DNA from 2 places in the Pseudoalteromonas lipolytica genome. Region 2 is predicted to be linked to the other one. Evidence: predicted binding sites of a transcription regulator. Region 2 holds the regulator's gene; the other holds the start of a gene.

Region 1 (15,393 bases), 490 kb from region 2:
GCTTCAATAACTTCCCATTTTGATGAGTCGATCATGATCGGTACTTTAGAAATATCTGGCTCAGAGGCAATCAAGTTCAGAAACTTCACCATCGCGGCTTTTGAATCCAACATGGCTTCATCCATGTTGATATCAATGATCTGTGCACCATTTTCGACTTGTTCACGGGCAACATTAAGAGCGGTTTCGTAATCTTCTTCCATGATCAATCGCTTGAACATGGCTGAACCGGTCACATTGGTACGTTCGCCGACGTTAGTAAATACTGCTATTTGTTGTGTCATTTCGGCTACCTTAGTTTAAGTTACACGCTTCAAGGCCCGATAAGCGCATACGCACTTCAAGCTCAGGCAATGGACGAGGCTTAACTCCTGCAAGGCCTTTGGCAAAGGCTTTAATGTGTGCAGGGGTTGTACCACAGCAACCACCAACAATATTAATAAAGCCTGACTTGCCCCAATCGATTATTTCTTCAGCCATTTCAGGTGCTTCTAAATCGTACTCACCAAACTCATTGGGTAAACCTGCATTAGGGTGAACCGAGGTAAAAGTTTCACAAACGCGTGATAACTCTTCGACATATTGGCGTAATAAATCCGGACCCAGTGCGCAGTTAAGACCAATAGATAACGGCTTAATATGACGAATCGAATTATAAAAAGCTTCGGTCGTTTGCCCCGATAAAGTTCGCCCTGAGGCATCAGTAATGGTGCCTGAGATCATGACAGGCAACGTGCGCCCTGCTTGCTCAAAGGCTTCTTCTACTGCGAACGAGGCCGCTTTTGCATTTAAGGTATCGAATATGGTCTCGATTAAGATTAAATCAACTCCCCCTTCCATCAGTGCCAAGGTTGATTCAACGTATGCTGTCACTAACTTATCAAAGCTAATGTTACGATAACCGGGGTCATTGACATCAGGCGAAATAGAACAAGTTTTTGACGTTGGCCCTAATACCCCCGCCACATAACGAGGTTTACTTGGATCTTTTGCTTCAAATTCATCGCAGACACTGCGAGCAAGCTTGGCTGATTCTAGGTTGATCTCACGGCTTAAATTCGCCATGTCGTAATCTTCCATCGAAATAGTGGTGGCATTAAACGTATTGGTTTCGATAATGTCGGCACCTGCATTAAGGTATGCGCGGTGAATATCAGCAATAATCTTTGGCTGAGTAAGGCTTAATAAATCATTATTGCCTTTTATAAGGACATGCCAGTCTTTAAAACGCTCACCGCGATAGTCTTGTTCTTCTAATTTATGTTCTTGGATCATGGTGCCCATCGCGCCATCGAGGATCAAAATTCGCTGCTTGAGCGCCTCGGTTAATTGTTCGCGTTTATTCACTGCATTACTCGGCATAGTTGTTAGTCCTTACGTCTTGGCTAACTAGGTTAATATCATACGGTGTTGTTTGGTACACGTAGTAGTTTAACCAATTCGAAAACAATAAAAAGGCGTGACTTTGCCATGTTTTCGACGGTTCGTTATCTGGGTTATCGTCAGGGAAATAGTTTTCTGGTTTTGGCGCGTCGTCTGACTTTTCGCAGTCGCGTAAATATTCCCCTTTTAATGTATGCGCATCATACTCAGGATGGCCCGTTATATATACTTGGCTGCCTGATTTATTCTTAATTAAATACGCCCCAACACGCTCAGACCCTGCTAATACTACTAAATCATCACAGCTGTTAATTTTTTCAATATCAATGTGGCCATAGCGCGAGTGCGGAACTAAAAAGGTATCATCAAAACCACGCGTTAACGCGGCATGCTCAAAATAACTTTTGTGCGTAAACACGCCACTGAGCTTATTAGGCATTAACTCTCGTTTTAAACCATAGTGATGATAAAGCCCTGCGTGAGCCGCCCAACATGAAAATAATGTTGACGTAACGTGGTGCTCAGCCCAGTCTAAAATCACTTTTAGCTCATCCCAGTAAGCAACGTCGTCATACTCTAAATGTGCAAGCGGCGCGCCTGTGATGATCATGGCATCGTAGTTATTGTCTTTTACTTCAGAAAAGTAACGATAAAACGTATCGAGGTGTTGCTCTGAGGTACTGCTACTTCGGTGGGTGTCTAAACGCAGCAGCTCAACATTCACTTGCAACGGTGAATTAGCCAACAACCGAATAAACTGCACTTCGGTTTCCACTTTATTCGGCATTAAGTTTAAGATGGCCAAACGCATTGGACGAATTTCTTGCGTTTTCGCACGACTTTTAGGCATTACAAATACGTTCTCTTGACGTAATTTTACAATTGCGGGCAATTCATCTTTGACTGTAATGGGCATAGTGGGCTCCGAGCATACTTATTAGACTGCTAATTATGAACGGATAGTTAGAAATTTCAACCTCTAGATGTTTAGATGTCCAAATGATTTTTTTATTTGTGCTAAAGCAATCTCTTAGGAAGCCAGTTTCGTTGATGCGCAGGCCCTTAAATTGCCAAAAGCAGTGCCTCTGCGAATGACTGTTGTGTTTAATCACGATGAAAGAGCAAGCATCTCAAAAAGTGGCTTGTTATTGTGTTTAAGCCAACACCATTGTAAAAATGACTTTTAAGCCTTTGTGCAATGCTTATAAGGCGCTTACTCTGCATTTATGCTCCTTAAATGCATGCGCTATTTTTGCAAAGCAGTACCATGATATTAAGCCCCTGATAAACGCTGAATTCTGTATTTTGAGGTGGTTTGGGTATACAATAGTGGCTGTTAATTTTTCTTATAAATTGAAGGCTCTTTTCATGGTGTTACCAGATAAGTTTATATTCTCGATGAGTCGAGTTTCTAAAGTTGTGCCGCCTAAGCGCACTATCTTAAAAGATATCTCTTTACACTTTTTCCCGGGCGCAAAAATTGGTGTGCTTGGTCTAAATGGCGCAGGTAAATCGACGTTACTTCGTATTATGGCAGGTGTTGACCAAGACTTTGAAGGTGAAGCTCGTCCACAACCTGGCACAAAAATAGGTTACTTACCGCAAGAGCCTGTTTTAGACGAAAACAAAACAGTACGCGAAACCGTTGAAGAAGCCGTAAGCGAAGTTAAAAATGCGCTAAACCGTCTTGATGAAGTATACAACGAGTATGCTATGGAAGATGCTGACTTTGATGCACTTGCAAAAGAGCAAGGCGAGCTTGAAGCAATTATCCAAGCACACGACGGTCACAATATCGATAACGTATTAGAGCGCGCAGCAGATGCTCTTCGTTTACCACCGTGGGATGCTAAAATTGAACACCTTTCGGGTGGTGAGCGTCGCCGTGTTGCCATCTGTCGTTTACTGCTTGAAAAACCAGATATGCTGATTCTTGACGAACCAACCAACCACTTAGACGCAGAGTCTGTGGCATGGTTAGAGCGTTTCTTACACGACTACGAAGGTACTGTGGTCGCTGTAACCCACGACCGTTACTTCTTAGATAACGTTGCTGGGTGGATTTTAGAACTTGACCGTGGTGAAGGTATTCCGTGGGAAGGTAACTACTCATCATGGCTTGAGCAAAAAGATTTACGTTTACAACAAGAACAAAAATCTGAAAAAGCTCGTCAAAAGTCAATTGCACAAGAACTTGAATGGGTTCGTTCAAACCCGAAAGGCCGTCAAGCTAAGTCTAAAGCGCGTATGGCACAGTTCTCTGAGCTACAACAGAACGATTACCAAAAACGTAACGAAACGAATGAGCTATTCATTCCACCGGGTCCACGCTTAGGCGACCAAGTTATTGAAGTAAAAGGTCTTAAGAAAAGCTTTGGCGATCGTGTTTTAATCGACGACTTAAACTTTGCGATGCCAAAAGGTGCAATCGTAGGTATTATCGGTGCCAATGGTGCGGGTAAATCAACCTTATTCAAAATGTTAAGCGGTGAAGAAAAGCCAGACAGTGGTGAAATCCTTGTGGGTGAAACTGTTGAGCTTGCTACCGTTGATCAGTTCCGTGGCGACATGGATGAAAGCAACACCGTTTTCCAAGAGATCTCTAACGGTCAAGACGTATTAAAAATTGGTAACTTTGAATTCCAAAGCCGCGCCTATGTTGGTCGCTTTAACTTCAAAGGTAACGACCAACAAAAATTCGTTAAAGACTTATCAGGCGGTGAGCGCAACCGTTTACACCTTGCAAAGCTATTAAAAGCGGGTGGTAACGTATTACTACTGGATGAGCCGACTAACGATCTTGATGTTGAAACACTTCGTGCACTTGAGAACGCGATTCTAGAGTTCCCAGGCTGTGTAATGTGTATCTCGCATGACCGTTGGTTCCTTGACCGTATCGCTACGCATATTCTTGATTACCGTGACGAAGGCCAAATTAACTTCTTCGATGGTAACTACACAGAATACGAAGAGTGGTTGAAGAAAACCTTAGGCGCAGAAGCCGCACAACCTAAGCGTATTAAATATAAAAAGATTGGTTAATTTACCGTCTTATTCGAAAGCCCCTTCTTGGGGCTTTTTTGTGGCCGATAACGTTTACCAGCTATCGTTTCACTCACACCTTGCATATTGAACTATACTGATTTTAGCGAATTAAGTTAATGAAACGACAATGACTTGGGGATCACACCATGAATGAGCGTAGACAGTTTTCTCGGGTATTATTTTCTTGCCCTGCAACGCTTTGTATTGATGAGTATAAGTATCAATGTCAACTGCTTGATTTATCCTTGCATGGTGCGCTTATAACCAAAAGCGATTCATTTTTAGTTCCTATCCACAGTAAAGCCGTTTTATCGTTTACCCTACCCGACTCAACTGTAGAGATTAAAATGCAAGTCGAGTTGTGCCATGTAGAACAGCAGCATGCTGGACTTATTTGCGAACATATTGATATCGACAGTATCAGTCATTTGAAGCGCCTGATTGAGCTGAATTTAGGCGATGAAGGCCTATTACATCGTGAGTTAGCACACTTAATTCACGTGCCAGAGTAAACAACGGCGAATAAATTCGCTATGCTGTAGCAAATCCCGTTATTAAATGAGTTATGTACTTAAACCCCCACTTACCCTTGGTATATCACCCTAATTATTCCTTTAGCTTCGATCCTAACCATCGCTTTGTAATGAGTAAATTTGCTTATTTATATGACCATGTTCAAAGCCTTGGCCTGATCAGTGATAATTTAGTACAGCCGATATTAGGCAGCCCCGCACCACTAGAACTGGTGCATTGCGATGACTACATTAATGACCTGTGGCATAACCGCTTGGATGAAAAAGCCATGCGCCGAATTGGTTTACCTTGGTCTGAACAATTGATGGCACGAACATTCACAGCCCCACTTGGCACCTTACAAACCGCTCGCCTCGCTTTAAAGCATGGGCTTGCCTGCCACTTAGCTGGCGGCACTCATCATGCCCATTATGATTTTGGTTCGGGTTATTGCATGGTAAACGATTTAGCGTTCACCAGTGAAACACTGATAAAGAGTGGCGAAGTGACCAATGTGCTGATTTTTGACTTAGATGTTCACCAAGGCGATGGCACTGCAGCCATGCTCACCCATCAACCCTATGCGTATACGTGCTCGATTCATTGTGAGAAGAACTTTCCATTTCGCAAATCAGCCAGTGATCTCGATATTGGCTTAAACCCAGGTGTTAGCGATAAAGAATACGTTGGCATCGTTGATGAGACGCTAAGTTACTTACTAAAAACCCTTAATCCAGATTTAGTACTCTACGATGCAGGTGTTGATGTATGGCAGCAAGATGGCTTAGGAAAACTTGATATAAGCTGGCAAGGCATTGAACAACGCGACCATTTAGTCCTTAAGCGTTGCCTTGAACACAATGTGCCTGTCGCAACGGTCATTGGTGGTGGCTATGATAAAGATCATCGCCGCTTAGCCGCTCGTCATAGCATTGTAGTAGAGCAAGCTGCACAGTTTTAGTGATACCACTTGTAATTACTCGGAATGATAGTGAGGGATTAGTTAAAAAATTGGTCTAACTCGTTTTTTAACTAACGAAACGAAAAAAGGCCCGGTGGAGAAAAAACCGGGCCTTTGCTACTGTAACATTGGGATATGTTAGCAACTTTTTTCTAAGTTAAAACCAGTAGCTGAGGAGCTACTGAGTGGTAATCTAAAGCCATCGCTATGCTCAAAACCGTAATATTTACTATCGAAAAAGCAAACACTTGGCGCGCCCAACCGCTTACATCAATATTGCGACGATAACCTCTGAGCGCCATAAGCAACCACCAAAAACTCGTTGTACAAGCTACAGCCATGAAAGCTAAACCTGTATAACCACTAATGGTTAATAACATCACAACCAACGCATACACGGCGATATATAAAACAATGTGATGCTTTGCCTTTTCGATCCCTTGCGCTACGGGTAACACGGGAATTCTGGCCGCTTGGTAGTCGTTATAACGAAAGATTGCAATTGCATATGAATGAGGCATTTGCCATAAACTAAACATTACCAATAAAATCACAGCACCGGCATCAAACTGTCCCGTTACCGCACAATAGCCCACCACAGGTGGAACTGCGCCCGATAAACTACCGACAAAGGTGCCATACACAGAACGACGTTTCATATATAAGCTGTATACACCGACGTAAATGACGTAACCAAACGTAGCAAATAAGAGTGCCACCACGTTGGTATAGACGGCTAATAATGTGAAACCAAAAACACCCAGCACGATGCCATGTGCCATAGCGGCCTTTGCTGACATTTCGCCAGTGACTGTGACGCGTTTGCGAGTGCGCGTCATTGCAACATCAATATCACGATCAATCACATTATTGATAGCGCATCCAGATGCCACAACTAAAGATAACCCAAGCAAAGTTGCGACCATTAACCATGGGTCAACATCGCCACGAGAGGCTAGCAAGAATCCCCCCGCAACAGAGATTAAATTGCCCATGATAATGCCAGGTTTAGTGACATTTAAATAACGTCGAAACACTTCCTCGACTCCTCTAATATTCTGCACAAACGCAAAATTACGAAAGAAACTAGCTAATAACAGACTGTAAGAACTGGAGACACAATCTCAAACTAACCAGCTCCTTTCGTAAATCTTTATATCAATTACATAAAAATAATTGTTATTTAATACATCATCATGGCGTTCGATTCGTAGATGATCCACACCGACAAACCAACCACCATCACGATAATTATGGCGCTGAAGATAAATGACAATGAGCTGGCTTTGCCGTCTTCAGTTTTAAAGCTTAAATGCAAGAAGTACTTTAAATGCACCCAAATTTGCACAACCGCCATCGTCACAATGCACCAGACGGTGGCTGGTTTTGAAAACGACCCACTCATCACAGCCCAAAATGGAATAGCCGTTAAAATCACTGACAACACAAAGCCAATAAAATAGTCTTTCATACTGCCATGTGATTGTGTGTCGTGTGCGTGTACTTCTAAGTTATTAATGACATGCGATTCACTGTGACTCATTACATTGCTCCCATTAAATAAACAACGGTAAACACACAGATCCACACCACATCTAAAAAGTGCCAGAACAAACTTAAACAACTTAAGCGTGTCACTGTTTGCGGGTTTAAACCACGACGAACAACTTCGATCATCATGATTGTCATCCAAATTAAACCCGCTGTTACATGCAGACCATGTAAACCGACTAAAGAGAAAAACGACGTTAAAAAGGCACTGTGTTGCGGGCCATTACCGTGCGCAATTAGGTGATGAAACTCATACACTTCCATACCAATAAACACAGCACCAAAAGCAAAAGTGACAAGTAACCAGGTTAATGTTGCTGCCTTTTTCTGCGAATGTGCAGAAATCATCGCAAAGCCAAATGTAATACTACTTAGTAGGAGTGCCGCGGTTTCAACCGCGACAAAATCAAGTTCAAAAATGTCTTTGCCTGACACGCCGCCGGCTGTGTTCATAAACAGCACGGCATAAGTTGCAAAGAAAGAAGCAAATAATAAGCAGTCGGTCATTAAATAAAGCCAAAAACCGAATACCGTGTTGCCACCTGTGTCGTGATGCTCACTATCATGTGCTTCAACATGACCTTGAGCATTACTTAAGGTGTTTAAATCTGCAGTGATAGTACTCATGCATTCACCCCTTTAGTCGCGGCGGTATTGTGCGCCGTTTCAAGTTCAACAATTTCATCTGGTTGCACGTAATAATCAACATCAGTTGTGTAACAACGTTTAATAAATATCGCGATAGCACCCAGTAAACCAAAGGCTGCAAGCCACCATATATGCCAAATCATGGCAAAACAGAACGTTGTTAATGCTCCGCTCATCAATACACCCGCTGGCGTATTTTTTGGCATGTGAATTGGGCTATAAGATGCTTCTTGTTTGTAAGCTAAGCCTTTTTCTTTCATGTCAGTCCATGCATCAATGTCATCAACATGGGGAATTTTTGCAAAGTTGTAGTACTGCGGAGGTGATGCAGACGCCCATTCAAGCGTATGACCATTCCATGGATCACCTGTTGTATCATCTAATTGCTCGCGGTTTTTAAAACTCACAACAAGTTGTACTACTTGGAACAAGATACCGAACATGATGATCACCGCACCGCCTGCTGCAATGTATAACCACATGTTCCAATCTGGGTTATTTGTGTGGTTTAAACGACGAGTCATACCTAAGAAACCAAGCACGTATAACGGCATGAATGCCACAAAGAAACCAATTAACCAGCACCAGAAAGACCTTCTGCCCCAGCGTTCGTCAAGTTTGAAGCCCATTGCTTTAGGGAACCAAAATGCGAAACCTGCTAAGTAACCGAACACTGCACCACCAATAATGGTGTTATGAAAGTGAGCGATTAAAAATAAGCTGTTGTGTAATACATAGTCAGCACCAGGGATTGCAAGTAATACACCGGTCATACCACCAATGGTGAATGTCACCATGAAACCCAGAGTCCAAAGTACGGGCACTGTGATTCGTAAACGACCACGGTACATAGTGAATAACCAATTAAAGAGTTTTACACCCGTCGGCACTGCAATCACCATGGTCATGACACCAAAGAAGGCATTAACGTTCGCACTTGACCCCATAGTGAAGAAGTGGTGAAGCCATACGATGAAACCTAAAATAGAAATCGCACCACTTGCATAAACCATCGACTTGTAGCCAAACAAACGTTTACCAGCGAAAGTAGAGATAACCTCTGAGAAAATACCAAACGCAGGTAAAATGAGAATGTAAACTTCAGGGTGACCCCACGCCCAGAATAAATTGATATACATCATCGCGTTACCACCTAATTCATTGGTGAAAAAGTGGAAATCGAGATAACGGTCAAGTGTCAGCATTGCAAGCACAGCAGTCAAAATTGGGAACGAGGCTGCAATTAAGATATTTGCCCACGTACATGCCCACGTAAAAATAGGCATTTTCATTAAGGTCATGCCGGGTGCACGCATCTTGAAAACTGTCACTAAGAAGTTAACCGACGTTAGCAAGGTACCTAAGCCGGATATTTGCAAGGCCCAGATATAATAATCGACCCCCACGCCCGGACTAAACGACAACTCGGATAATGGTGGATAGGCAACCCAGCCTGTTTTTGCAAACTCACCGAAAAACAGTGAAATATTTATTAATATCGCACCGCCAGCAGTTAGCCAAAAACTTAAATTATTTAAGAATGGGAAAGCAACATCACGTGCACCAATTTGCAGTGGCAAAATAATGTTCATTAGACCAATCATGAACGGCATCGCCATAAAGATGATCATGATCACCCCATGCGCCGTAAAAATTTGGTCGTAATGTTCAGGTGGTAAGTAACCACTTGCACCGCCCGTAGCCATTGCTAATTGTAATCGCATCATAATGGCATCAGCAAAGCCGCGGAATAACATAATAAGCGCAAGAATGATGTACATAACCCCTAAGCGCTTATGATCAATTGACGTGATCCAGTCGTGCCAAAGCACGCCCCATTTTTTATATTTTGTTACTAAGCCTGCAACTAGCAAGCCTAAGACAGCAACCACCGTCATGGTAACCATGATAATTGGTTCATGAAACGGGATTGCGTCTAATGTTAATTTACCTAACAACGACATGATTATTCCTCGTCCTCGCCGTGCCCTTTATGAGCAGAGTGCTCAGGCATTGCGTGTTGCATTGCACCGTGTGAGCCATGCGCTTGCATATACTTCATTACAATTGAATGAAACATATCTTTGTCGACACTGGCATAGTATTTAACTGGGTCGTATTCACTTGGCTTAGCTAGTTCAACATAGGTCTTTTTAGTAAGTGCAGACCCTGAATTTTTCACCTTATTTACCCATGCATCAAAGTCTGCTTGGGTTGGCGTGGCGATGGCATTAAACTTCATGCCTGTGAAACCTGCCCCACTGTAGTTAGCAGAGAAACCTTTAAAAGTACCCGGTTCATCAGCTATTAGATGCAGTTTGGTTTCCATGCCTGCCATTGAATAAATTTGGCTACCAAGCTGAGGTATGAAAAACGAGTTCATGGTGCTTTCTGAGGTAATCTTGTATTGAACAGGCACGTTAGCGGGAAACACCAACTCGTTGACTGTCGCAATGCCTTGCTCAGGGTAGATAAATAACCATTTCCAATTTAAAGACACCACTTCAACAGTGAGATGCTCACCTTTACCTTCTAGCGGTTTATAAGGGTCAAGCTCTTGCGTTGACTGCCAGGTGATCACACCTAAAATAACCACGATGATAATAGGAATAGCCCACACCACCGCTTCAATCTTGTTAGAGTGAGCCCACTTAGGAGCATAAATTTCTTGGTCTCGTCCATCACGGTATTTCCATGCAAAATAAATTGTCATGGCAATCACTGGGATTACAACAATCAGCATTAATACCGTTGCTACGATGATTAAATACTTTTCGTCGGCCCCAATTTGACCTTTTGGATCAAGTACCCCGCCTTCACAGCCAGTCAAAGCCAGCACTAAAGACGCTAGAGCAATATTACAAAGGTTACGAATTGACAAAGGAATATCCTACAACCTAAAAGTTAACACTTGTCGATAAGTACACGACGCTTTTCTGTAGCAACGAACGGCCACAGATATCCCTAGCCACATAACGAGCACAATTTATCGCCACGTTAAGAGAGGGAATAGTTAGGTCAGCTGACTGAAATTTGGACGTAGAAAGCCCACTAGGTGCTTAGTAAAGACAACTTAGAAAACGACTAAAATGGCTGAACTTAAGCAACAAAGCTTATTTACAGACAACCACTTACACGAGGAGGAGCACGACAGCCATGTGCGCTGTGTACTACTAAAGACTTTATCGTTTCACGTGCAGCGAAGGCCGCTTTACGTAAAATGACACCTGCACGACGCGCAGGAAAGAAATGGAAGACCAACCAGCATAAGCCAATTAATAATTGGCAAGACACCACGGGGTAAGCTAAAAAGCTCAATACATTAAGTAACGGTGTTTCATACAAAGCACCTTCGCTTAATAAACTTCTTAACTCATGTGCATCTTCTACCGCACCGTTAATTAGCATGGCTGAATTAATGATCAGCAAGGCTAAAACAGACAACAGTTCTTTGCCAGCAAAAAACGCACGCGCAGCTAATTGCAATCTAGCGAAACTAGATTGTTTAACACCTTGTGACGGATTAATTACTCGCAAAACACATGCCTTTTTATAACTTTGGCCGCAATAAAGGTAGACGCTCTACCCTATAATTAAGCGCGGCAACTTGATCTTCATCAATAAAGTTTCAGTAATTACTGAAATTTCGATGTGGAGTATAACAAAGTCAACGTACGGTACAAGTAGAATTTAACAGCACTGCGTTAAGCATTGTTTATTCAACTGATAAATAAATGTAAACAACCCCAAAATATGAAGCTAAGCATCTAAAAAAGCTAGAGTATTTAATATAGCAAAAAGCAATGCCTAAAAAGAAAATTGCATAAAAATGGCGTTTAAACACATACCTACTCAGTATCTACTTGTATTGTGTTACTGAACAAGGATTAGCCAAGAGAGATAAAATATAATATTCTTCATTAAAACACAATTAAGAATAATAGAGTTATATATGTACCAGTATGCACTTACCACCGCCTTATTACTTAGCAGTTCTCATGCATTTGCAAACAGCATTGAAGACACCAGAGTTCATGGATTCGATAAGCCAGCAATTTATTACAGCGATATAGAACCCCAACTAAAAAAAGCTGCTATGCACCCTGCAATTACTTTGCAACAGCTAGGTAGCTCATACCAAGGGCAACCAATAAATGCACTTGATATTGGCTCTGGCGCTATTAAAGTAATGATGTGGAGCCAAATGCATGGCGACGAAAACACCGCAACAGCAGCACTAATGGATTTTTTAACCTTTATCACAGCGCCTGAAAACGCGGCATGGTTAAAAGAGTGGCAAACAAAGCTTACACTGCGCATTATTCCTATGGTTAACCCTGACGGTGCCGCCATTCAAACGCGCCACAATGCACAAGGGATCGATCTTAATCGTGATGCGAAAGCTCTGCGCACCCAAGAAGGGCAAATTTTAATGGCGGCTGCAACGCAATTTAAGCCTGATTTTGGCTTTAACTTACACGATCAAAATGCCTATTATGGGGCTGGCAAAAAAGGCAAACAAGCAACCATCTCTGTGCTCGCACCGGCTTATAATGAAGCTCGTGAAATTAATACCACGCGTGCAGAAGCGATGCAGTTTACGGCCCATTTAGCAGCCACGGTAGAAAACATGATCCCCGGCCACTTAGGCAAATACAACGACAGCTACTCATACCGCAGTTTTGGTGATACGTTTTCTGAAAAAGGGATTCGCACTATTTTAATTGAATCGGGTGCTTACCCTCAGGATCCAAACCGTCAAGTAGCGCGAAAAGTTAACCGTGTTCTTTATAAAAAGGCGATTGATTCTTTAGTAACGGGTGATTGGAAAAAAGCCACTGTAGCGCAGTATCATGCAATCCCATTTAATGCTAAAGATAATTGGGTCGACCTACTCATTGATGATGTGATGGTAAACAGTGAGATGGGTGACTATCAGATTGATATTGCCATAAATGATAAGGGTAGATTGCCTACCATCAAAGAACTCGGCGATATAAGTAGTATTCGCCAAGGTTACCAGACATTAGATGCCAGCAAATTGAGCTTTAATATAGGCAACAGCTACATTATTACGAAACCAATCACATTGACTGACAGCACTTATAAGGCGTTATTAAAAGAAGGCTATAGCTGTTTCTCAGGTCAGGTGCATAAACTCACGAATAACTCACAATGGCCTATATATACATGTCCAAGAGTGTTCACCTCGATTCCAACACTTCATGCTCCTGCAGCCTTTTTGCTAACAGCAAACCATGCAAATCAATATGCAGTCCTGGGTGCTAAATTAATTGGGTTGAACTAGGTGCCTATTCGAGAATAAAAAATCGCGGGCATTAAAAAAGCGCCCCTTAGGCGCTTTTTTGTGTGGTTACAGAATTTGATTCTCTTTCCACGCTTGTTCTTTTGCCATGCGCTTTTTACGCTTGTCACATGGATCATCACAGTCACAGGCTTTATCGATACCCACGGCACCTAAGCCACCACAGCTACTGGCCATTGATTTCTTTTGCACAATCATGCCCACAGCCATCGCTGCCACAATTAAAATAAGTAGACCAAAAGTAAGAAGAAAAAGTGACATTGCTTTGCCCCTATCGTCAGCAATTAAATCAAGCCCATTCGACTGGGCTGCACGTATTATAAACTGCTTCTTGCTCTGCTACAAATATGGTTTAAAGGCAGGACTAGAATAAGTGACCAAGCCATTGTCTGACTTAGCAATTAAATACACTGGCAGGTCATGTTGTTCAGCGTATTTTTGCGCCCGCTCCATTCCCATTACCGTCAATGCTGTTGCTAAACCATCAGCCGTCATTGCCGAAGGGTGCAATACGGTAACAGATACCAAATCATGGCGGCTTGGCATCCCCGTCTCAGGGTCGATTAAGTGGCTATAGGTTACCCCATCCATCTCGTAGAAAATGCGATAATCACCCGACGTTGCAATGCCATTCGTGCCCGGCTCAATCACTTTATGTACTTTGCGCACACCCGGCTCAGCGTCGGGTTGTTCGATAGCGATTTTCCAGGTGATATTATCTGGCTTGATACCAGACACACGAAGCTCGCCGCCAATTTCGACCATATAATTTTCTAAGCCATGGCTTTCAATTACTTGCGCAACCTTATCAATACCGTAGCCTTTTGCTGTTGCTGAAAATGACAATTCTAAGTCATCCACCGTCTTCAGAAGACCAGCATCGCTTAACTGAAGCTTATCAACACCAATTTTCGCGACCATATCAGCCAGCGCTTCATCGCTTGGGCGTTTAGTCGGTTTTTTATCTGGACCAAAGCCCCATAAATCAATTAGTGGACCCATCGTCACATCAAGGGTTTTTGTAGATTCACCCAAACGAATAGACTCCGCAACGACCTGACGAAAATCATCACTGATCGGCATAACCTGCCCTGCAGGCAAGCGATTAAATTGATTAATTTCTGAGTCTGGAATATACGTCGACATAGATTGATTAACCTCTTTCAACACTTGCTTAATTTCAGGGTGCAAATCAATCCCTTCTAGCTTAGAAGGTTCAGCAAATACTTTAATGTGGTATGTCGTTCCCATGGTCTTACCTTCAAGATAGAGCTCTTGGGCTTTATCTGCTTGGCTGCAACCAGCCATGAGTAAAGTAACAGTTAGTAGGAAAAAGGCCACAAAGCCTTGGCGATAAAACACTTTATTCATAGCAACTCACCTTTTGGATACCAATCGACAGTGGTATAGAAATAAAAAAGCCTCGTAACACGGTGTGCTACGAGGCTTGTATTCTAACCAAAACTAATTGTTTTGTGTATGGGTGTTAGCCACCGAAGTCATCTAATAAGATGTTTTCGTCTTCTACACCTAAGTCTTTAAGCATGTTGATAACAGCTGCATTCATCATTGGAGGACCACACATGTAGAACTCACAATCTTCTGGCGCTTCATGATCTTTCAAGTAGTTTTCATAAAGTACGTTATGGATGAAGCCTGTGTAACCTTCCCAGTTATCTTCTGGTTGTGGATCAGACAGTGCTGTATGCCATACAAAGTTATCATTTTCTGCTGCTAAGCCGTCGAAATCTTCAACATAGAACATTTCACGCTTAGAACGCGCACCATACCAGAAACTCATCTTACGCTTAGATTTTAAGCGCTTAAGTTGGTCAAAGATATGTGAACGCATTGGTGCCATACCTGCACCACCACCTACGAATACCATTTCTGCATCAGTGTCTTTCGCGAAGAATTCACCGAATGGACCAGAAATAGTAACCTTATCGCCTGCTTTAAGTGACCA
Region 2 (15,393 bases):
TTATTTTCTTCTTCAAGCGCAGTCAGCTCGAGATCAATTAAAGTGCCATTGGCAAGTTTCGCAACATGCATACCAATGCTCCCTGCTGGGTTTGAGATTGGTAAGTTAACATTTAGACGATCAGCGACGTTCGGGATCAAACCATTTGAAATCGTTTCAGCGCCTTCAAGTGTTCCCGCTAAGCCATCAGTGCCTTGCTGGTCACTAAAGCCCCAACGCACACCTAAGTCTTCTTGTACGTTATCACGAACCGTCACCATACGAGACTCAATAACAACTTGTCGCACCGCAATATCAAGCGTATCAACCATACGGCGAACACTCTCTATGCTCTTAGCGGTGTCTTTAATTAATAGTGTATTGGTGCGCTTATCAACCGACACGCTGCCACGTGCAGAAATGATGCTGTTAGTGTCGGTTTTTAATAAATCGGCGAACTCTTCCGCTTTCGCGTAGTTAAGACGAATATATTCACTGTATAAAGGCTCTAGGTCTTCAACTTGCTGTTTTGCTTTTAACTCTTTCGCTTCGCGAGCAGCCAATTCTTCAGACGGTGCCACCATTAAAATGGTGCCATCCATGCGTTTGTCTAAGCCTTTCACTTTTAACACCACGTCGAGTGCTTGATCCCATGGCACACCTTCTAGGCGTAATGTGATGTTACCTGACACTGAGTCGCTGGTGACAAGGTTAAACTCGTTATAGCCTGCGATAATTTGCAGCACAGCACGGACCGGAATATCTTGAAAGTTTAAGGTCATTGGGCGACCTTGGTATTCAATACCGCCATCAAGGTATGCGCGTTGTGAGTCATCTTTTTCGACGGTCAAAGTAAAGATATTTTCGATCTGCTGATGCGTAAATTTAAATGCGGCATTAGGTTCAATTACAATGCGCGTCAAATTATCTTCTTTAAACGTTTCTATCGTGCTAACAACAGTGCCAAAATCAAGAACATCTAATTGATATAATAAATCGTCTAAAATGTCTGTATGGTGAAATTCTGCAACAATTTTACCACCGCTTTCATGTACATCGATTGCCGCTTGCGTATCTTGTAAAAACACAAGTAAGCGCGCTTCGCCTTTATCACCGCGACGAAAATCAATTGATTGCACCGTATTAATGTAATTATTTTTTGCTGATAGCGGATCAGCCGACTCATCGGTGGTGATTGGGTTGTCTGATACGTGTAAAGTGACGATGTTATCTTTCGCAGTCGTTTTATAAATTTTTAAACGCTCTAAAGAAACGGTTACTTTCAAGCCTTGTGATGTCATTGTGCTGCTGACATGTTTAATACCCGCCTGATTTATTTCAACATCGCGGACATTGTTATCTACACCGACATCGCTAAATAACATCTCAATGCGTGCAGGCGAATTGTACACTTGCACTTTTGGCTCAAAGGTAAGGGCCTCATCAAACACTAACTGTAATTGCGTTTCGCCTTTCATCAAGGGGTTATAACGCACATCATAGAGAAGAGGAGCAGCAATCGCTGTCTGCGTCATTAAGAGTGCCAATGCCGCCAACATAAATTTGTGCATGTGTACTAACCAAGCCATTCCTTTATGCATCTTATTTTTACCTTTCATACGATTAACTTGCACCATTTGTATCTGCCTCTAACATTTCTAGTTTTGTCAGACGCTCTTTCCAACAACCAGACCCATCAGGAATTAATTCTAATAATTGTATATAATTGTCGTGCACTTCTTTTATTTCACCATGATACAAACCTAGATAATTACCCTCTGTGACACGATATAGCGTGTCGTCAGCGGCTTTGATCAATGCCCAGGTTCTCCCTTTACTACCGATAGTGCCTTTCATTGACAAGTTATCGAGCGGGTATTTTTCAAGTGGTTGACGAACACGGTCAGGGTCTGGGTGTAAACAGTTTTTAACTTGAACCAAGTTATTTTGAATTATTTCTGGTTTTGGAGCGACAAACGGACTACGTAACTCACCTGCACTGTATTCAAAATATTCAAACTTTGCCATTTGAGGAATAGGCTCAACCTCAGGGGTCGTGCTCGCTTTTACCTGATCAATAAACTCTTTTTGTTCTGAAGTATCATCATTACAGGCGCTGAGAAGCAAGCTCATAACAATAATTAACGGGAGCTTTCTCATTTCTTAGGCCCCCCTTCATAACGGTAGGTTTTTGCCACAACGCTAAAGGTTAATTCATTCTCGTTAGACGTTTGAATGGTAAAATCATGCAAACTCACAATACGTGGTAACTGTGCCACTTTGCCAACAAAGTCACCAAACTCATGATAGGTTCCTATTACCTCAATTTTAATGGGTAATTCGGTGTAAAACTCTTTTTTAATTTCCGGCAACCAGCCAATCTTCAAAAAGGTTAAGCCGCTCGTTGTCCCCACATACGATAAGTCGTCAAGGAGCCCCGGTGTTTCATTCGACGTTGGTAAGCGTTTTAAAAGCTGTGAAAACTTTTCTTCCATGTCGACCATTTGTTGACGATATAACTCTAATTTACTGGCTAAAGCGTATTTTTGTTTGTACGTATTGCGCAGTTCGGTTTCTTTTGCAACCGCGGCGTGATAGCTGGTTATTTCGTCTGACACTAACAAGCTATAGCTGAAATACAACACGATTGCCGCAACAAACGCACAACACAGTGCTTTTACAGCAATGGGCCAATCGCCCATGTTTTCGAGTTCTATTTCATTCCAATCTATTTCAGTTAACGATTTGATATCAAGGCTCATTAGGTGCTTCTCCTATTTTATCAAACGGTTTAACGTAAAAATCCATATTAAAATCACTCAATAGCCTAGATGTTTGTTCACCTGCAACAATGCCTTGCATTACGGGTCGCTCTAACAAATAAGAGCTTTGCACTTGTCGTAACATCGTCGATAAGCGATTGTTAGATTCACTGCGACCAATCACATGAATACGGTCATTTTGGCGCTCAAGCTTGGTAAGATAGACACCCGCTGGCACTATTTTTGCCACTTCATCCATAATCTGCGTACCAAGGTTACGACTACTTTGTAGCTCTTCAATGAGTCGCATGCGTTGTTGAAGGCTTTCTTTTTTCTTATCAAGATCATTAATCTCGCGGATACGCTGATTAAGCAAGGCAATTTCTGTATTTAAGAAATCATTTTTTATATTTTGCCCTTCGCGTAAACCACTATAAAAAGAGCTTAATATATACATACTTAAGAAACTGATAACCACAACTGCAAAAAGTACTGTCACAAATTTATTCTGTGATTCTTTACGTTGTTGTTCGCGCCAAGGCAGTAGGTTTATATGTGGCATGATGAAAAGCTCCTTAACGCCAACCCAGTAGCTATCGCAAACTGCGTTCGGTGACGCTGCAGCACATTGCGATCAACTCTTGGAGAAACCTCAATGTTTGCGAAAGGATCAGCAACCACAGTATGAATTCCTAATTCTTCAATGAGTAAGCGATCTAACCCTTCAATCATCGCCGTGCCACCGGTTAAAACGATATAGTCAACATGATCTTTGCCACTTGTGGTTAAGAACATTTGCACCGCACGTCTTACTTGCTGTAGCAACGATGTTTGGAAAGGTGCCAATACTTCAAAGGTGTAATTAGGCGGCAAATCACCGGTTGTTTTGCCGATTTCAGCTTCATCAAAACTTTTGTTGTAGTAAGCAACAATGCTATTTGTATATTGATCACCACCGAACACTTGGTCACGGGTATAAATAGTTTCACCCGCTTGTACCACGCTCACTAACATCAGCACGGCACCAATATCAACCACAGCAACACACTTATTGTACGCATCGCTTGGCAACTGCTGGTAGTACACATCCATCGTTCGACTAAGTGCATAACTTTCTACATCGACCACTTTAGCTTTTAAATTAGCCGTTTCTAAAGCACCAACGCGTGCCTCAACACTTTCTGTACGGGCAGCTGAGAGCAATACATTAACCTTGCTCGGATCGGCCTCATTAATGGCGAGTTTTTCAAAGTCTATATTTACTTCATCAAGTGGGTACGGTATGAGGCTATCTGCCTCAATTGCAATTTGCGACTCTAATTCAGCATCAGTTAATGATACATCCATGAAAATCACTTTGGTGATCACGGTTTGACCAGACACGGCTACTGCCGCAGCCTGAACAGATTTAGGTATTTTCCTTTTTAATTTAGCGATAACATTGCCAATCGCTTCAATGTCTTGAATTGTACGCTCAGACATTGCTCCCTTTGGCATTGGCTCTATAGCTAACGCCTCAAGTCGCAAACCTGTGTCTGTCTCCTGCAACAACACTGCTTTAATGCAGTGCGATCCAATGTCGATCCCTACCATCATAGATGAAGGCTTTTTAAATAGCTGACTTAGCATGTTTGCAACTTGGCCTTTGTTTTAATAATAAACAAGTTATAATTTTTATCTGAAAAAATATTATTCATTTTTTAATCAATATATACTAGCAGTCTCCGATTCTAATTGGGAGTCCATTTAGGGAAAATATAAGTGATTTTATTAAAACGAACTTTACAATTTATTATCATCTGCTCATTTTTAGGACTAATCACTTTAGTCGGTCTATACTATTACGTTAAACCTGATATTCCTAGCGTTCAGGTACTGAAAGACGTTCAATTACAGACACCTATGCAAGTATTTTCTAGAGATGGTTTATTGATTAACCAATTCGGTGAAAAACGCCGCATTCCGGTCACAATCGATGAAATTCCCCAGCCTTTAATCGATGCTATTTTAGCAACTGAAGATAATCGATTTTATGAACATATTGGTATCGACCCTATCGGTATCATCCGCTCAGCCATTGTACTCATATCTACAGGAGAAAAGAAACAAGGCGCAAGTACTATAACAATGCAACTTGCCCGTAACTTCTTCTTAACTCGTGAAAAAGCATACATCCGTAAAGTGAAAGAGATCTTCATTGCTTTGCACATAGAAAGCATATTAAGCAAAGATGAAATTCTCGAATTATATTTAAATAAAATTGAATTAGGTAACCGCGCATTCGGTATAGGTGCTGCTGCACAAGTGTATTACGGTAAAGAACTGAATGAGCTTACACTGCCTCAAATGGCAATGATTGCAGGTCTCCCCAAAGCGCCTTCGGCTTTAAACCCCATTCGTAACCCTGCACGCGCAAAAAGTCGACGAAATGTTGTTCTTGGCCGTATGTTAACCGAAAAATATATTACCCAGAGTGAATACGAAGAAGCCATTAACGCACCAATTACCGCTAAATTTCATGGGGCAGAAATTGAAGTCTATGCACCGTATATCTCTGAAATGGTGCGTGCAGAAATGGTGGCCCGTTACGGCCACGAACGTGCATACAACACCGGTTTTAAAGTATACACCAGTGTTGAGTCTAATATTCAACAAGCAGCCCAAGATGCGCTCGTCGACAATCTACATGCCTACGATATGCGCCATGGATACCGAGGCGCCACCGCGCAGCTTTGGGATAGCAATACGGATAGTCCGCTTAGCGAAGACGCTATTTTAGATAAACTAAAAGACGTGAAAGAGTTTGGCCCTTTACGTGCGGGCGTAGTCACTAATGTTGCTGAGCAATCTGCGCAGGTATTACTAAAAAATGGCGAGCATATAACCCTTGAGTGGGATGGCCTAAAATGGGCACGTAAATACATTACCCGTTATCGCCAAGGTTTTGCACCGAAAACGGCCACCGAAATTCTCAATGCTGGCGAACAAATTTGGCTACGTAAGAATCCAGATGACAGTTATATTTTAAGCCAAGTACCCGAAGCATCAAGCGCCTTAGTATCACTTGACCCTCAAGATGGTCGCATAAAAGCCATTGTGGGAGGGTATAGTTTTGAGCAAAGCCAATATAATCGTGCAGTACAAGCTAAGCGCCAAGTAGGTTCGAATATTAAACCATTTATTTACTCAGCGGCGTTAGAAAATGGCTATACCTTAGCCTCAATCTTAAATGATGCCCCCATTAACCAATGGGACAAAAGCCAAGGTGTTGCATGGCGTCCTAAAAATAGCCCAGCAGTTTACAATGGCCCTATTCGTATTCGTCGTGCTTTAGCACAATCTAAAAACGTTATTTCAGTTCGGTTATTACGCGGTGTTGGTTTAGAGCGCACAGCAGATCATTTATTAAAGTTTGGCTTTTTGAATAGCGACATTAACCGCAGTGAGTCGCTGGCATTAGGGAGTGCCTCTATTACGCCTCTTGAGCTTGCACGCGGCATGAGTGCCTTTGCAAATGGAGGGCACTTAATTACGCCTTATTACATCTCTGAAATTCAAGATTCTGCTGGAACAACTTTATATAAAGCCACACCAGAGCTTGCCTGTGATACCCCAGAGCAAAAGGTCACGCCCGATTTTGCAACACTTGATGATAGCCAACTGGTGGCCACAGAATTAGAACACAATGCTCAGCCTCGCTGCGCGCCTCGTATCATCTCAAAACAAAATGCTTTCTTAATTTCGCAAGCAATGCACAGCGCAATTTGGGGTGGCGGAAGCTGGGCACATAAAACAGGTTGGAGTGGTACTGGCTGGCGTGCACAAGCGCTTGATCGCCGTGATCTAGCAGGTAAAACCGGAACCACGAATGACTCTGTTGATACATGGTTTAGTGGTTTTAATCGCAATGTACTGACCTCTGTGTGGGTTGGCTTTGATAACCCAGGCAACCCACTGGGTCGTTCAACCTACAACAGTAACCTTGATAAGTCACAAATATCAGGGGCTGAATCAGGCGCAAAAACGGCTCAACCAGCTTGGGTTGATTTTATGCGAGTTGCTTTAGATGGTATGCCTGAGGCACCGATTGAGTTTCCAGAAGGCTTAGTGTCTGTGCGCATTGATTTAGCAACAGGGTTACTGAGCCATAAAAATGATTACACCAGTCGCTTTGAGTACTTTATTAAAGGCACCGCTCCGACGAAGTATGTCCTTGAGCAACCGACTAATGTGTTTGAAGAGTCACTTTCTACAGAGGAAGAGCTGTTCTAAACAGTCTTTAACACCTTTATTAGACTAATAAAAAAGCGCCCATTGGGCGCTTTTTGCTTAGCTATTTAAACTAAGATCAGCAAAATTATTTTAAGTTATTCACTAACCAGTAAAGGTCTGAATGAACTCCCGCAGCAGTCACTTCTTTTCCTGCACCAGGGCCTTGAATGACGAGCGCGTTGTCTGTGTACCACTGCGAATTAATCACAAAAATATTATCACCCGGCTTTAAGCTAGCTAATACATCATCGTGTGCAACATTCACTAAGCCAACGGCTGCTTTCGCTTTACCATCAACGAGCGTAATTGCACCGGTGTAGCGAACAACTTTATTTTCGGCCTGTGCAATGGCAGCCTTTTCTTCGATGAATGCATCAAGCAAATGCCTGTTCGCAAGGAAGTCTTGCCAACTTCCTGTTGCCAGTTCTTCAGGCATCAATGGCGTTAATGCAATGTCATCAAGCTCTAAATCTAACCCTAAATCGCGGGCTAAAATAAGTAACTTGCGCTGCATATCTCGGCCAGATAAATCTTCACGCGGGTCAGGTTCGGTGTAGCCCATTTGCTGCGCTTGTAGCACAAGTTCAGTAAACGGAACGTTACCATCATAGCAACTGCACAACCACGACAGCGTCCCCGAAAAAACCCCTTCTATACGATGAATACTATCACCACTATTTTGTAAGTCTGCCAATGCAAAGTTAATTGGTAAGCCGGCCCCTACACTGGTGTTATAACGCCACAACAAATTACGCTCAGCTAAATTAGAGCGCAATGTTTGATACCAATCATTTGCCGCTGTGCCTGCATATTTATTGGCACTAATTAAATGACAATTAAGCTCAACGAGTGCTGGGTATAATTGGCTAAACGCTTCACTGGCGGTGATATCAATCACCACTTTGTGTTCGTAATCAAGTTCGCTAATACGTGTTAGCAGTGTTTCTTTATCGTAGTGTTGGGCTTCACTTTGCCACTGCGCTTGCCACGTTTCTGTGTTCAAGCCACTGGCACTAAATAGCATTTGTTTTGAGCGTAATAATGCCACGACTTTAATCTGGTAATGAGCTGATAACCTAACAAACTGAGCCTGTAACTGTGATAGAAAGACTTCACCAACATTACCCAGCCCAGCCACGATAATAGCCAGTTCTTGACCCTTGTTGACCAATTTATCATGCAACAGGGTCAGTACATCGCTGTCTATAGCTTGATCGTTTAGTAGCAACACATACTGCTGATCTTGTTGTACAAAGCGTGGATGAATACTTTGCTCTTTAAGGAGCGAAATTGCTTGTTCAGCTAACTGGCTCACATCGCTACTTGGTGCCACAACCGCGCAGCCGCTTAAATTAGATTCAACAATATTAGCCCGCCCAGCAAGGTGACTCACCACTTGATGAGTACTGTGCCCTGGTACCAGCAAATAGGTATCACCTTCTTTCACAAAATGATGCAAACTGTGCTGAATTAGCTGACTCAGCTCCCCCACTTCACCTGTGCTTAGCGTATCAACACGCAGTAAATCGATATTATCTAAGGTCGTAATAAAACGCTTCGCCTTGCTATACCCTTCTTTTACAACCTCAGTTGGGCTGGCATCACAATCAAAGCTACTTCTTACAACAAGTTTAATGTCGCTGTCTTTAAGCGGTGATAAGGTTTTTGCATGTAAAACAGGGTTACCTAAGCGAGCCAATAAATTAGCTTGCTCTCGGCACACTTTTGCGTATTTAACGGCGTTTTTCACCTTACGAGGGTCTGTACTGAATACACCTTGGGTATCAGTCCAAATAGACACTTGCTTGGCAAAGGTATAGCTTGCTAACAAGGTCGCACTGTAGTCACTGCCATTACGACCCAGTGTTACCGTCTTACCCTGACAATCTGCAGCGATAAAGCCTGTCACCACATTGATCTTTACTTTACTGATCGCATCGGTGCATTGCTGTTGATTCTTTTGATGCAATAGTTGGCCATCATTTAATGTAAATAACTGCCGTGCATCCACATCCTGTGCTGCCACACCCAGCTGATTTAGATAGCCCGCTAATAAACGCGCAGACCATACTTCTCCATGTGCTAGCAACACGGCTTCTTGTAGTTGCTGTTTAGCAATAAGTATATTTAATAGCGCCAGCTCATCTTTTAATTGTGCCAATGCCTGCTGCTTGTTTTTTGCTACTAACAGCTGCTCTATTAAGGCGCGCTGATTATTATCAATCAGCAATAAAATATCACTAACCGCTTGGTTATCTTGCTGTTGATAACTTTGCCAAAGTTTTACCAAGGTGTCGGTTGTTTTGCCCGATGCAGACACCACCACACAATCACCTTGCTGCGTATTTGCTAAAACAATATTTGCCACAGCATGATAACGCTCTGCAGAGCTTAAGCTTGAGCCACCAAATTTATGAACAATATTTACCATTTTTCTACCACAATGCCGTATGTGCTGGCGTTAACTTAAAAGTGCTGCTTTGTTGCGTATTGGCTTGCGTGTGCGTTTGCTTCGCGTTGCTCTGAGTGGCTTGCTGCCCCTGACCTGGTTTAACTAAATTGAAAACACGGTCTAAATCGGCAATTAAATCTTTTACATCCTCAATGCCAACAGAGATACGAATTAACGTATCACCCACCCCTGCTTCTAAGCGAGCTTTTGCCTCCATTCCAGCATGAGTCATGGTCGCAGGGTGACAAATTAAACTCTCAACGCCCCCCAATGATTCGGCTAAGCTAAACTCTTTAAGGCCTGTTAGAAAAGCCGCAGCATCATTAATGTCGCCTTTAATATCAAAACTCACCATGCCACCAAAACCGCGTTGCTGTGCTTTAGCGAGCGCATGCTGAGGATGAGAAGCGAGACCGGGATAATATACTTGGCTCACAAACGGTGAATCTTCTAAATATTCTGCAATTGCAAACGCATTCTCTTGGTGCTGTTTTAAACGCACATTTAAAGTGCGTAAACCACGCAGAGTAAGATAACTATCAAACGGTGCACCCGTAATACCAATATTATTTGCCCACCAAGCCAGTTCATCACCCAACTCTTGCGTTGCTGCAATAACAGCACCGCCAACCACATCAGAGTGACCGTTAATGTATTTAGTCGTTGAATGCACGACTATATCAACACCAAACTCAATCGGGTTTTGCAAGGCCGGCGATAAAAACGTGTTATCAGCCGCAACAAGTGCACCGGATTGTTTAGCAATGGCGGTAATCGCTTTAATATCTGTTAGGCGTAAAATGGGGTTACTGGGTGTTTCAATCCAGATCAGTTTAGGTTTTATCGCTAAGATTTCTTGGTGATTTTCAGCTTTTGTTAAATCAAGCACTTTTAGTTTCAGTAAACCGCGCTTCTCTAATGAGGTAAATAAACGATAGCTACCGCCGTAACAGTCATGTGGAATAACCAAGGTATCATCGCTATTCAAAAGCTGTGTCGTTAAGTGAACAGCCGCCATGCCTGTCGCAGTAATAATGCCTTTAGCTCCGCCCTCTAGTTCAGCGAGTGTTTCGGCTAAAATATCACGGTTAGGGTTACCACTGCGGCCATAGTCATATTGGCGCTTAGTATCAAAATCAGCGAACGAATAAGTGGTTGATAAGTAAATTGGTGGAACGACTGCACCGTGGTGTTTATCGGCTTCAATGCCATGACGAACAGCAATCGTCGCTTTATTTTTTTCACTCATTTCATCACCTACTTAGAATTGGATGTTTAGACGTCTAAAAGGTTAGATGATCAAATATGAGAAGTCAAAGCATTTATCGCCATTACATAGAAGTTTATACATTTACACGACTAGATGGCTAAATAACTAGTATTTGACTATCTTTTTTAAAGCGATAGAATTTCCGCATCTTGCGCTGTGGATAAGGCGTAAACAACTGACAACCGAGGCAACGAAACAACTTATGGCTAAATGGAACGGTGAATACATTCACCCATATGCAGAACACGGTAAAAAATCAGAGCAAGTAAAAAAAATTACCGTATCAATTCCGCTGAACGTATTAAAAGTATTAACTGATGAGCGCACGCGTCGTCAGATTAATAATCTTCGTCATGCCACTAACAGTGAGCTACTGTGCGAAGCCTTTTTACACGCTTTTACAGGTCAACCATTACCGAATGATGACGACCTTCGTAAAGATAACCCTGAAAAAGTACCTGAAGAAGTAAAAAGAATTATGCAAGAAATGGGGTTAGATATCCCCGTACTTGATTCAGAGTAAATATTTCGGCCACCGGATCGTAGCCGATTTCTCAGACATAAAAAAACTCAGCCTTGGCTGAGTTTTTTATTTGCAGTTAGTTATACCTACCCGCTTAATCAAACGAATAGGTACCTAATTATTTAACGCATGTAGTTTTCTGGCATGTCAATTTGCGCCACACCAGACTCAACGGCTGCTTCTGCAACAGCACGTGCAATACGTGGTAATAAGCGTGGGTCCATTGGTTTTGGAATAATGTACTCAGCACCAAACTCAAGTGAATCAACACCCGACGCCTTAAGCACTTCGTTAGGCACAGGCTCTTTCGCAATACTACGAATAGCATGCACCGCTGCAATTTTCATTTCATCATTGATTGATGTCGCACGCACATCAAGCGCACCGCGGAAAATGAATGGGAAACACAATACATTATTAACCTGATTAGGGTAATCAGAACGCCCTGTTGCCATAATTAAATCATTACGTGCACCGTGTGCAACAGCTGGCGCGATTTCTGGATCAGGGTTTGAACATGCAAAAACCACCGGCTTATCTGCCATCAGTTTTAAATCTTCAGCGGTTAATAAGTTAGGGCCAGATACACCAACAAATACATCAGCATCGGCTATCACATCTTGCAAAGTGCGCTTATCGGTATTGTTAGCAAATAGCAATTTATACTCGTTTAAGTCATCTCGACGTGTATGGATCACGCCTTTGCGGTCAAGCATATAAATGTGCTCACGCAATGCACCACATTTAATAAGTAGTTCCATACATGCAACCGCTGCTGCACCGGCACCTAAACACACGATAATCGCGTCTTCGATATCTTTACCCTGTACTTCAAGCGCATTTAGCATGCCTGCTGCTGTTACGATTGCAGTACCATGTTGGTCATCGTGGAAAACAGGGATGCTACAACGCTCAATAAGCGCTTTTTCAATTTCGAAACACTCTGGCGCTTTAATATCTTCTAGGTTGATACCACCAAACGTATCGGCAATATTTGCAACAGTATTAATGAAGTCTTCTGTCGTGCGGTGTTTTACTTCGATATCTATCGAGTCTAAACCTGCAAAGCGTTTAAATAAAAGTGCTTTACCTTCCATCACAGGTTTTGATGCAAGCGGACCTAAATTGCCTAAGCCTAAAATTGCGGTACCGTTTGAAATAACCGCAACAATATTACCTTTGCCGGTGTATTTATAGGCATTTGCTGGATCGGCTGCTATCTCACGGACGGGCTCTGCGACACCTGGACTATATGCTAGAGCGAGATCATTAACCGTTTCTGCTGGTTTAGTTAGTTCTACACTAATTTTACCTGGAACGGGGTGAGCGTGGTAATGTAATGCTTGTTCACGAAAATCTGACATAACGCGATAGTATCCTGCAATAAGTTAAAAAGTGAGAGGGCTTGCATCTGTACGATACCTGTAATATATAAAAATTCCAAGTATTATCAGGTCTATCCTGTTATATGCTATATCGCTTAATTTTAAAGGATTTCCCAACAATTTCTGCACATAGTTTTAATTCACAACAGATAAAAATTCATCTATTTGTGGCCATTTAAGCACCTGTTTTTGTATTTTATAGGCACGAACACAGCAAATAACCGAAACTTAGCAAAATGAGCAACTTTAACGAACTTAACAGCATTTATAGGTGAAGTTCATATAAATTGTTACTTTTTACAACTTTTGGAATCATTTATATCATTCAAAATATAGCGAAGGGATCACTATTTGTCTGCATTATTAGCGATATATTGGGCATAACAAGCAGAAATAGTTATGCACATAAAGCGTGTAGGCATGGGATATAAAAAAGAATGGTTCTGAATTTCAGGCATAAAAAAAGCACCCAAAGGGTGCTTCTTTCAACTAAACAGCAGATATTACTTCTTGCTGCTAAGTGCACCGAAGCGCTTGTTGAAACGATCAACACGGCCGCCAGTGTCTAAAATCTTTTGCTTACCAGTGTAAAACGGGTGACACTCAGAACATACGTCTAAGTGGATGTCTTTACATAAAGTAGAGCTAGTTTCGAATTTGTTACCACATGAACAAGTTGCAGTGATAGCTTCGTACTTAGGGTGAATACCTTCTTTCATAGGAACCTCTAGTTAAGGCCGCATCGCTCTCCAAACCCGAAGTCTGGCACCATACGTCGTTAATACAATTAATAGGTCGCGTATTTTATAGCTCAAGCAGCCTCTCGACAAGCTTTAAATTCATCTTTAGCTAAAAAAATAAACAAGTCATCAAACGTTCAGTATTTGTTGGTAGGTTTTTAGCACTAATTTTAGTACATTAGCAACACACGCTATTTTTTCTATTCTTAATTCAGTTGAGTTGTTATGCACTTTGTAGAAGTTGCCATAAAAGTCCCTTTACAGCGTACCTTCGATTATAAAGTTGAGCAGCTGCTACATAGCCCTGAGCTGCGAGTAGGCATGCGTGTGCGTGTGCCTTTTGGCTCTCAAAAAAAGATAGCAGTCGTACTGGCAATCAAAACCAGTACCGATGTACCCGAAGATAAAATTAAAGCCATTATTGATGTTATAGACGATGCCCCTATTTTATCTGAGCAACACTTAGCACTGCTAAAATTTACTGCTCGCTATTACTGCTACCCACTTGGTGAAACAATTCATACAGCGCTTCCAGCGGCACTACGCCAAGGTGAATGCCCAGACAAAACCAGTATAAATATGGTTGAACTCACCGACAAAGGTGCAAAATTACCTTCACTCAAAGCAAAAACACAACTTAATTTGCTGAAGCAGCTAGCGCAGTCAGGCAAGTCATCTTTAACCGAATTAAAAGCACTCGGCTTTAATAAAAAAACCATTGATAGCTTGCTCGAAAAAGAACTCATTAAACAGTTTATCGAACATGATAACCAATGGCAGCAACGCGCCCCAACAATTGGCAGTAAACCAACCCTAAACAAAGAACAAGCCGTTGCATGCACAACGATTAATCAAGCAAGTGGGTTCACCTGTTTTTTACTTGAAGGCGTTACCGGCAGTGGTAAAACAGAAGTGTATTTACAGTGCCTTGAAGAGGTTCTAAAAAAAGGCCAGCAAGCACTGGTGTTAGTGCCCGAAATTGGGCTAACACCACAAACCGTTAATCGTTTTCGCCGTCGCTTTCCCGATACCCCTATTATGCTTTGGCATTCAGCATTAACCGACAACGAGCGCTTGCAAACATGGCGTTTCTGCGAAAAAGGCAGCTGCGCCATTGTTATCGGCACCCGTTCGAGTATTTTCTTACCTTTTTTATCACTTGGTATGATCATTGTTGATGAAGAGCACGACAGCTCGTTTAAGCAACAAGATACGCTGCGTTATCATGCTCGCGATTTAGCAGCCTACAGAGCTTATCAACAGCAAATACCCTTGATACTAGGTAGCGCAACTCCCGCTCTCGAAACGTTACATAAAGCAATAAATAACAAGTACCAACTATTGAGCTTAACGGAGCGTGCGCAAACCAGCACTGATAACCAATTTCACTTAATGGATATGAAAGGCCAACCCGAACAAGCCGGTATTGCCCATGCAAGTTTGGCCTATATGCGTCAACATCTTGAGCGCGGCAAGCAAGTCATGGTGTTTTTAAATCGACGCGGCTTTTCTCCCACACTCATATGTCATGAGTGTGGCTGGTTAAGTGAGTGCTCACGTTGCAGTACCAGTGCCACATTCCACAAAGCAATTGGACAAATGATCTGCCATCATTGCTCCGAGCAGCATGCAGTGCCCCATCAATGCCCCGATTGTGGCAGCACACAGATTTTTCCTAATGGTAAAGGCACGGAACAAATTGAAGAGTTTTTAGCAGAAACTTTCCCTGATATACCCATTAGCCGCATTGACCGAGATTCAACTCGTCGTAAAGGCAGCTTAGAAAAAGCCCTCGACGACATAAATCAAGGGGGGGCGCGTATTTTGGTGGGCACGCAAATGCTTGCGAAAGGCCATCATTTTGCCGATGTCAGTTTAGTGCTTATTTTAGATGTTGATAGTGGTTTGTACTCGTGTGATTTTCGCGCTACAGAACATTTAGCACAGCTTGTCACTCAGGTTGCAGGCCGTGCAGGACGCAGTGGTGAACCGGGACAAGTACTGTTACAA

Evidence for each region. Region 2 encodes MetJ, which represses methionine synthesis genes. Its sites were predicted from a motif close to TAGACGTCTAGACGTCTA; they were not measured.
Region 1: the regulator MetJ is predicted to act here: its motif matches at 2,364-2,381, upstream of metA (homoserine O-acetyltransferase MetA).

What each region holds. Positions count from the first base shown of each region.
Region 1 is NZ_CP032090.1:2,732,283-2,747,675, forward strand. It holds gene metH (methionine synthase) at 1-284, opposite strand, end outside; gene D0907_RS12305 (homocysteine S-methyltransferase family protein) at 295-1,362, opposite strand; gene metA (homoserine O-acetyltransferase MetA) at 1,352-2,299, opposite strand; gene ettA (energy-dependent translational throttle protein EttA) at 2,752-4,425, shown strand; gene D0907_RS12320 (PilZ domain-containing protein) at 4,575-4,940, shown strand; gene D0907_RS12325 (histone deacetylase family protein) at 4,994-5,902, shown strand; gene cyoE (heme o synthase) at 6,055-6,939, opposite strand; gene cyoD (cytochrome o ubiquinol oxidase subunit IV) at 7,086-7,445, opposite strand; gene cyoC (cytochrome o ubiquinol oxidase subunit III) at 7,445-8,080, opposite strand; gene cyoB (cytochrome o ubiquinol oxidase subunit I) at 8,077-10,065, opposite strand; gene cyoA (ubiquinol oxidase subunit II) at 10,068-10,982, opposite strand; gene D0907_RS12355 (hypothetical protein) at 11,219-11,638, opposite strand; gene D0907_RS12360 (M14 family zinc carboxypeptidase) at 12,054-13,409, shown strand; gene nqrM ((Na+)-NQR maturation NqrM) at 13,476-13,688, opposite strand; gene D0907_RS12370 (FAD:protein FMN transferase) at 13,767-14,798, opposite strand; gene nqrF (NADH:ubiquinone reductase (Na(+)-transporting) subunit F) at 14,914-15,393, opposite strand, start outside.
Region 2 is NZ_CP032090.1:3,221,824-3,237,216, forward strand. It holds gene D0907_RS14505 (type IV pilus secretin PilQ) at 1-1,616, opposite strand, end outside; gene D0907_RS14510 (pilus assembly protein PilP) at 1,603-2,139, opposite strand; gene D0907_RS14515 (type IV pilus inner membrane component PilO) at 2,136-2,741, opposite strand; gene D0907_RS14520 (PilN domain-containing protein) at 2,731-3,303, opposite strand; gene D0907_RS14525 (pilus assembly protein PilM) at 3,291-4,370, opposite strand; gene D0907_RS14530 (penicillin-binding protein 1A) at 4,503-7,013, shown strand; gene metL (bifunctional aspartate kinase/homoserine dehydrogenase II) at 7,099-9,444, opposite strand; gene metB (cystathionine gamma-synthase) at 9,449-10,714, opposite strand; gene metJ (met regulon transcriptional regulator MetJ) at 10,938-11,258, shown strand; gene D0907_RS14550 (malic enzyme-like NAD(P)-binding protein) at 11,381-12,622, opposite strand; gene rpmE (50S ribosomal protein L31) at 13,147-13,362, opposite strand; gene priA (primosomal protein N') at 13,609-15,393, shown strand, end outside.